Regions from separate parts of the Cytobacillus sp. FSL R5-0569 genome, predicted to be linked through region 4. Evidence: riboswitches for the same ligand, from Rfam matches in the RefSeq annotation. Region 4 holds a riboswitch; each other region holds the start of a gene.
What was found. Region 4 has a riboswitch for cobalamin ahead of metE (5-methyltetrahydropteroyltriglutamate--homocysteine S-methyltransferase). Riboswitches for the same ligand answer to the same signal wherever they lie in the genome.

Region 1 (2,206 bases), 180 kb from region 4:
TTTTCATAGTATGTGTTAGAAGTGGATTGTTATCATTGGTTTGATATAAAAAGGTTTTTTAGGGTATGAACAAAACTCAGGAATTGAAATAGTTATTTTGTAATGTTTTTTTAATAATCGTATTTCCTTATCTTTGCTAAAATGAAATGGATGAAATGACGCATTGTATCGTGTGTTTGTGATTTACATGTAGTTAGTATAAATTATTGCAGTAAAACGAAATAGTTGTGTGGTATGAGGGTAATAACAAAGGTGGTACAATTTAATTTGCTCTTCGTCTTTCTATTTTCAGTTCGGAGGTTTCTAAATTGCGAAAGAAAAATCATAGTGTTCGAGATCTCATCTATATCTTATTAAACGAAAAGGACCAGTCCGTTATTTCTTATGGAATTGAATTTTCTGAGTTTATGCAATCATTACAGAACAGGACAGGGCATCTTCTATTAGTGAAGCATCAGTATGATAATGGGGAACTGAATGTACATACCATGTTTGATTGGGTGGCTCATGAAGACCTGCCAGCACTAATAAATGAAGATGTTTATAGTTATGGTGATTTTTGCTGGATAGATTTCGAGGAGGAAGAATCGTTAAATGAATTGCCTGCTCAAGCAATTGCTGAGCTCCTATATCTTAGTCATGTAAAGGAGCATTTAAAGAAACCTTTCTATAACCATTTAAGCAATCGTTATTGTTATTTAGCGCATGATGACGGTTGGTTAAATAAGGTCTATTACCGAGACTGGCAGGACTTTTACAAAATGCTTGGCGACGTTGCTGCTATGAAGATGGAGCATTTAAAAGTAGAAAAATCTTTATTAGGCCTAAAAAAGAAAAAAACATATCCGCAAGTTCCAGAAGGCGCGTTAAGGGCATTAAGAAATTTAATGAAGGAAGGCCTGGTAATTTCTTTTGAACAGAGTGAGCAGACACGTACAAAAATTAATATACCGCTCTGGACAGTTGGAGATTTCACTAATATGGATGATATGTATGATGAGTTCGAAGCAATGAGGAAGGAAGCCACTCCAGACGCGAGATTGGTTTTTGATAAAAAACTGAAAGAATGGCAAGTAACTGATTCATAAAAATAATAATGCACCACAAAATATGATAAGGTATAATAAAATCGACAGAAAATTGTAGATTTAAGGAAATAGGTGTCAATTTTTGACTTAATAGGGGAAATTGGTGTAAAACCAATGCGGTCCCGCCACTGTAACTGGTTAATAAACAAAGAAAACTGCTATATATGTTGTATAGGAGGAGCCTTTGATTATAAACCATAAGCCAGGAAACCTGCCTATCTTCCATAAACACTGTAACCTACGAGGATAGGGGGTGTTTGGTAAGGCTTCTTTGTCGTGATTATTCCTTCCAAACATCTCCTACTAATGGGGATGTTTTATATTTTAAGGAGGGTCAATCATGAAGAAATGGTATTTATTTTTAGTCTCGATTCTACTATCAGCAGGTATTCTTGCTGGATGTGGGAATGACACAGCTGAACCGAAAAAAGATGGAGAAGAGAAGGTTGAAGAGAGTACTGAAACTAGCGCTTTTCCTGTAACATTAACGGATGCTGCGGATCAAGAAGTGGTGATTGAAGAGGAACCAGAAGCGATTGTTTCATTAATCCCGAGTAATACTGAAATCGCTTTCGAATTAGGGTTAGGTGAGAAGGTAGTCGGTGTATCTGATTTTGATAATTATCCAGAAGAAGTAGCTGATATTGAAAAAATCGGTGGACAAGAATTTAATGTAGAAGCAATTATTGCTTTAAATCCAGATGTTGTATTAGCACATAATTCAGGAGCGCATAATAGTACTGAAGGCTTAGATCAATTAAGAGATGCTGGTATTACTGTTCTTATTGTCAATGATGCACAGAATTTTGAAGAAGTATATGATTCCATAGAAATGATTGGTAAAGCAACAGGAGCAACAGAAGAAGCAAATCAAACAGTTGAGGAAATGAAAACCCGTTTGGCAGAAATTGAAGAAAAAGCAAAGTCTGTTGAAGAGAAAAAATCTGTCTTTGTAGAAATCTCTGCAGCTCCTTCTTTATATACTGCCGGTCAAAAAACATTTATTGATGATATGCTCAATTTGATCCAAGCGGAAAATGTAATTGAAGAAGAAGGTTGGCCACAAATTGACGAGGAAGCTGTCATCGAAAAAAATCCTGATGTGATTATCACTACAT
Region 2 (2,206 bases), 800 kb from region 4:
ATGCCAGTAACTAAGCCAGCTTGGCTGGCGGTCGCATGATGTGCTTCAACGGCATACACCGCAATCGTAACCATTAATAAATAAAACACTAATGTTAGAAAAAAGTTTACGGAAGAAACGGTGATAAAGTCCTTGGTCCATAATTTTTCTTTTGTTGAACTCATATTCTTTTCTTCCTCCTTACAAATTGCTTTTAATACTATCAAAAATACGAATACATTCTTCTTGTTCCTCAGGTGTGATTCCCTCTAATATTTCCATTTCGAACTGATCAATCGGAATGCGGATTTTTTTGTATATGCGTTCACCTTCGTTCGTTATTTTCATTTTCTTTTCACGTTTATCCATGCTTGGGATTTTTTCTACATATCCATATTCCTCAAGCTGATTTATGGTCCTCGTAACTGTTGGCTTTTCGACACCTTGATATGCAGCAATCTCTACTAAAGTTGTTGGACCAAAATGGTAGAGATAATAAAGGATTGTCCACTGTGCCCGTTGTAATTGATGTTTCGTTAATAAGCTGTTTAGTCTATTCTCAAAAGGGCGATAAAGCATCATAAAGTGATGAAAGAACCTTTGGCTAGCAATAATAATATTCACCTCATTTAAAATAGTTATCAATGGTAACTAATATACTATAACAAAAAGCCGTCTTGTCTGTCTATGGGCGATAGATTTTTTTCTGTAAAATGGTAAATGTTATGTTAAAATTGTATTTCTTTTAAGAGATGTTTGTAGGCGACATTTAAATTGTTATAATAACAAGTGTTAGTTAAAAGTGAAAAGTAGTACAATTAAGAAAATAATTGTCAATTTTCTAAAATATTGATATATTTAAATAGAACAATTGAATATTTTCAAAAATAGGTGTAAATAGAATGCTCGCTTGTCTATTTACTTAAAAGGGAAGTACGGTTGGATTCCGTCGCTGTCCCGCAACTGTATTTGCGAGTGATATGAAAGATACCACTGTTTCCTAAAAATGGAGATGGGAAGGTTTCGTATCATGTTGACCATAAGCCAGGAGACCTGCCTGTTTAGTGTAAACATCAATTCCTACGTGGATATAGGAGGTGTTAAGTACGGGTAATGAATACATGCCAAGGTCGCATGTTTATTTTAGTATTCGTTTGAACTTAACAACTTCTTTCTAGAAGTTGTTTTTTTAATGGATTGATATGGTAAAAAGGTGAGCAAGAACGGAGGAAAAAGCTTTGTTTGGAACCGTTCCTTATTATGTGAACATAATGAAATCAACGATCATGATGAACAGCTATTCTGCTGAGAGTTATAGTTTAAAAAGAGTATTAGATCAGTATAAAGAAGACATCCGAACACTCTCTGTAGAAGAAGAGAAGATCCAAATATATTTAAGGAATGCTGAAAGGGCTTACAGCATTGTCAGGCATGATGTAATTGGATGGGAGGAAAATGATTGTGAGCATGGAGGAGAAGTATATACCAGGGTTAGAGGGAATCATAGCTTCTGAGACCAGCATCTCATTTTTAGATACTGTTCATGGAGAGATTGTCATAAAAGGTTATGACTTAATTCAACTTTCAAAAACGAAAAGCTATTTAGATATTATCCATTTACTTCTAGAAGATCAATTACCAACAGACGAGGAAAAAAATTCATTAGCTAATACGTTAAAGTCCTATTATGAAATACCAACGGCCGTAATGGAGGTTTTTACTCATTTACCAAAAGGAACACATCCAATGGATGGGCTCCGCACTGGCATCTCAAGCTTGGCTGGATATGATTCGACCTTAGATGATAGGTCGAAGCAAGCAAATAAAGAAAGAGCTTATCGTCTACTTGGCGGAGTTCCGACAATTGTAGCTAACAGTTATCGTATATTACAAGGTCTGGAGAGAATTGAACCGGATAAATCCCTATCATATAGTGCCAACTTTTTCTATATGTTAACTGGTAGAGTACCTTCCGATTTAGAAGAAAGAGTATTTGACCAATCATTACTTTTATATAGTGAACATGAAATGCCAAACTCAACATTTGCAGCAAGAGTAATTGCTTCCACGCAATCCGATCTATTTGGAGCGTTAACGGGCGCAGTTGCAAGTTTAAAAGGTAGCTTGCATGGCGGTGCAAATGAAGCGGTTATGTACATGTTGAATGAAGCGGAAAGTGTCGCTGGCGTGGAAGGTCTCTTCTATAAAAAACTATTTAAAAAAGAAA
Region 3 (2,206 bases), 2.1 Mb from region 4:
ATCCATGAAGGAATTAGCGGTTCTCTATCTGGAGCTCGGCAACTAACCAAAGGAGCTGGCTCGCTTCATAATGGAACTGGACAATTACATGATGCAACTAAAGACATTCCTGATGAGGTGACAAAAGAAGTTGATGAAATGATATCGCAATATGATAAATCTGATTATGAGCCAATTTCTTTTGTATCAGATAAAAATAATGAAAAGTTGGAACTAGTCCAATTTGTCATCCAAACAGATAAGATTAAAACAAAAGATAACAAAGAAGATGTAAAAGAAACAAAAGATAAAGTAGGATTCTTCGAGAAACTTCTTAACTTATTTAAGTAAACTTGAAAAACACGCTTCTGCATTCTAGGAGGCGTGTTTCTCTTTTTGGTGGTAAATTTATATAAACCTTTCATGTTACATCAAACGATCAGTCAAAATGAAGAATTAGGCTTTCTTCTACTCGGGTTATAGGAGTGGATTTAATCAATGACTCTAGCTTATATTGTGGTTGGAAGAAAAATGATAAAGAGCCTAACTTTTTCATCATTTTAAGCTGAGAATACATATTCTAAAAAATAAATTGTAAATTTTCCGAAAAATTGATATATTGTTAGTGTGAAAACTAAATAGCTAACTAAACAGGTGCTTGTTCATCAAGCTTAAAAGGGAAACCGGTTAGACTCCGGTGCTGTCCCGCAACTGTATTTGCGAGCGGATTGTACATAACCACTTATTCATTATTGAATGGGGAAGGAGCAAATCCGCCACGACCATAAGCCAGGAGACCTGCCTGTTTTAGCCAACATCATTACCTACGCGGATAGGGGGTGTTAAGTGCGGATAGAAGAACATGTATATTACTCAACACATGTTTATTTGTTTGTCCACTCGTTACTTAACAACTTCTTTTAACAGGAGTTGTTATTTGTTTGAAGGTGGTTTGCTTCTTGCTACTGATTTGAGCAAGCGCTCAATCAAAGGAGATAGAAAGATGTAAAGGGAGTGCACGATGGCGAAGCTAAAAAAAACGCTAGAAGAAAAGGGAGATATTTTTTCTCCTGAAGATTTTCTTGAAGAGGAACAACTCATTGCACAAACGGCAGAATTATTTATTAAGAATGAAGTGTTGCCCCAAATAGATTCATTAGAAAAAAAGAACTATGAAGTGGCTAAGAATCTGTTTCAAAAATCAGGGGAACTAGGTCTACTAGCTATTGATGTACCTGAGGATTATGGCGGGTTTGCACTTGGTAAAAAATTATCCGGGCTTATAGCTGAAAAGATAGGATACGGTGGGGCTTTTAGTGTTTCGTATAATATTCATGTAGGTGTTGGCACATTACCGTATGTTTATTTTGGTTCAGAAGCACAAAAACAAAAGTATTTACCACAACTCATCTCCGGGGATTGGATTGGTGCTTATGCCTTAACGGAAGCAGGAGCTGGATCGGACGCACTTTCACCGAAAACAAGAGCTATTTACAACAGCAAGAGTGATAGTTGGATAATAAATGGGGAAAAACAATGGATTACCAATGCTCACATAGCAAATGTGTTTGTTGTATTTTGCCAAACAAATGACGGGATGACTGCTTTTAGTGTTGAAAAAGACATAGCAGGCGTATCTATTGGTGCAGAAGAAGAAAAGATGGGTATTCATGGATCATCAACAGCTACACTTATACTGGAAGATGTCGTTGTGCCATCCGCTAATATACTAGGAGAAAAAGGAAAAGGTCATCAAGTTGCCATGAATATATTAAATCTTGCTAGATTGAAGCTAGCTTTCTCGAATATTGGCACAGCTAAACAAGCCTTCAACTTTTCTCTAAACTATGCGAAAGAGAGGCAACAATTTAATAGAACGCTGGTTGAATTTACTTTGATACAAGAAAAATTAGCTGATATGGTGACATCTATTTATGCAAGTGAAAGTGCCGCTTATCGCACAGCAGATATGATTGATCAAGCTCCAACGGATGAAGGAATCACCTCTTTAAAAGCATTCGCAATGGAATGTGCCATAAACAAAGTGCGATGCTCTGAAATGCTTGGGCATGTAACAGATGAGGCCGTTCAAATTCATGGTGGATACGGTTATATGAGAGATTACGATGTTGAGCGACTATATAGGGATGCTCGAATCAGTCGTATCTTTGAAGGAACAAACGAAATCAATCGCTTAACCATAGCAAAAAACTTACTTCACAAACAC
Region 4 (2,206 bases):
TTGGTTTAATTATGGGGGCATTGATCGGATTCGGCACTAAAAAATATATTATTACTATTCGTTAGGAGATGTTAAAGTAGATATATATGTATTTAAGGGGGATTACAAATTGGAATTCGAGTTGAATTTTATTTGGATTGCCGTCGGTTTAGCATTACTTGGCTATTTCATAGGCAATGGGTTGAAGCAATTTAGTAGTAAAAATGAAGGTAATATGAATCATTTACTTGTGGAGCAAAGCCACCTTCATCTTTACTTTTATTTAAGTGAAGCAGACATGAAGGATCTATTACAGAAGCATCCTCACGCACCAAAAGTCATTCTTAATGGCAAGCATTATTACCATCTACATAAATTTCGCAAGTGGCTTGAATCTGATGATATATATCACTGATGAAGAATTTATTTTGACAGCTTCCATTTATTATGCTAATCTATCTTTAAAATTCAAAATATTATAAATATGTAATTCTCTTATTCAGAGAGGTGGAGGGACTGGCCCGATGAAACCCAGCAACCTTTAACAATTATTTGTTAAAAAGGTGCTAATTCCTGCAAAGTGTAATAGCTTTGGCAAATAAGAGAGGATAAAGACCTCTCTATTTTTAATTAGAGAGGTCTTTTGTATTTTCAAAACTTAATAACAAAGGCAACAGATGCATGATTGCTTAAAAGGGAAGCCCGGTGGAATGCCGGCACGGTCCCGCCACTGTGAAGGAGAGCGACTTATCATTGACCACTATTTCATAATAGAAATGGGAAGGGATAACGAGCGATAATCCGAAGTCAGGAGACCTGTCTGTTGTTTGCACTTAGACTCTACGGATGCATAGAGAGGAGTGATGAATACGTGTTGAGCAAATCAAATGGTCTCAACTCTAGTTAATATTGCGTATGAATCTCTCATTTAATAATAAATAGAGAGATTTTTTGTTGAGAAAATACAATCTAAAGGAGTGTTTAAATTGACTGAAGTAAAAAGTTCAAATGTAGGTTATCCAAGAATTGGCGAGAAGCGGGAGTGGAAGAAAGCTCTAGAACAATTTTGGAGTGGTAAGTTGAATAAAGAGACTTTTCTGCAACAAATGGAAGTCATTCGTTTATCCTCTCTCGAGAAGCAAAAACAACTTGGCGTTGATCTCATCCCGGTTGGCGATTTCACACTGTATGATCATGTCCTTGATACAGCTGTGATGTTTGGACTTGTTCCTGAGCGTTTTACATACAGAGGTGGGAAGGTTGATATCGAAACGTATTTTGATATTGCCAGAGGGAACAAAGATGCCGTGGCAGCTGAAATGACCAAATGGTTTAACACAAACTATCACTACATCGTGCCAGAACTCAACAACCTCACGCCAACACTTGCTGAAAACCGGCCACTTGCCTTTTATAAAGAAGGAAAAGAGAAGCTTGAAATCGACGGGAAACCGGTTATCTTGGGCCCGATTACGTTTGTGAAATTATCAAAAGGCTATAAAGAAAGTGAATTCAAATCAATCGTCAATCAATTCGTTCCTCTTTATGCACAAATTTTAAAAGAATTACAGCAAGAAGGTGCCTTGTGGGTACAAATCGATGAACCTATTTTAGCAACTACCCTCACAGAAGAAGACATCTCACTCTATCAAGCAGTTTACCAAACATTACACCAGGCAGCACCACAGATAAATATCATTTTACAAACGTATTTTGAAAGCATCACTTATTATGAAGCTGTTACCTCATTACCTGTGCAAGCGATCGGCCTTGATTTTGTCCATGATGCAGGTCAAAACCTCGCTTCCTTACAAAAATTCGGCTTCCCAAGTGATAAAGTATTAGCTGCAGGTGTCATCGATGGCCGTAATATCTGGGGCGCCAAACTTGATAATAAGCTCTCTCTTCTAGAAGAAATTACAGCAATTGTTCCGAAAGATCGCTTAATCATCCAGCCTTCATCCAGCTTATTGCATGTACCCGTTACAGTCAAAATTGAAGAAACACTAGATCATACATTAAAGACCGCACTCACCTTTGCTGATGAAAAATTACAAGAAATCGTAGTGCTAACGAAAGGAATAAGAGAAGGAAAAGAGCAAATCCAAGATGAGATAAACGAGAGACGAACTGCTATCGGGGCACTAAATCAATCTTCTATTAGAAACAATCAACAAGTACAAACAGCCATTCAAAACTTACCATCATCACTAGCAGAGCGCGAAAC

Region 1: it holds a riboswitch for cobalamin, as region 4 does, so the genes downstream of both, MKX78_RS02255 (ABC transporter substrate-binding protein) here and metE (5-methyltetrahydropteroyltriglutamate--homocysteine S-methyltransferase) in region 4, are expected to answer to the same signal.
Region 2: it holds a riboswitch for cobalamin, as region 4 does, so the genes downstream of both, MKX78_RS05460 (hypothetical protein) here and metE (5-methyltetrahydropteroyltriglutamate--homocysteine S-methyltransferase) in region 4, are expected to answer to the same signal.
Region 3: it holds a riboswitch for cobalamin, as region 4 does, so the genes downstream of both, MKX78_RS12275 (acyl-CoA dehydrogenase family protein) here and metE (5-methyltetrahydropteroyltriglutamate--homocysteine S-methyltransferase) in region 4, are expected to answer to the same signal.

What each region holds. Positions count from the first base shown of each region.
Region 1 covers NZ_JBBOWW010000001.1:423,611-425,816, forward strand. The annotation lists gene MKX78_RS02250 (hypothetical protein) at 309-1,088, shown strand; cobalamin riboswitch at 1,142-1,321, shown strand; gene MKX78_RS02255 (ABC transporter substrate-binding protein) at 1,429-2,206, shown strand, end outside.
Region 2 covers NZ_JBBOWW010000001.1:1,039,558-1,041,763, forward strand. The annotation lists gene MKX78_RS05450 (MFS transporter) at 1-164, opposite strand, end outside; gene MKX78_RS05455 (MarR family winged helix-turn-helix transcriptional regulator) at 181-624, opposite strand; cobalamin riboswitch at 852-1,054, shown strand; gene MKX78_RS05460 (hypothetical protein) at 1,218-1,493, shown strand; gene mmgD (citrate synthase) at 1,438-2,206, shown strand, end outside.
Region 3 covers NZ_JBBOWW010000001.1:2,388,231-2,390,436, reverse strand. The annotation lists gene MKX78_RS12280 (YhgE/Pip domain-containing protein) at 1-330, shown strand, start outside; cobalamin riboswitch at 615-799, shown strand; gene MKX78_RS12275 (acyl-CoA dehydrogenase family protein) at 1,001-2,206, shown strand, end outside.
Region 4 covers NZ_JBBOWW010000001.1:239,371-241,576, reverse strand. The annotation lists gene MKX78_RS01290 (DNA-binding protein) at 110-394, shown strand; SAM riboswitch class I at 472-584, shown strand; cobalamin riboswitch at 638-817, shown strand; gene metE (5-methyltetrahydropteroyltriglutamate--homocysteine S-methyltransferase) at 966-2,206, shown strand, end outside.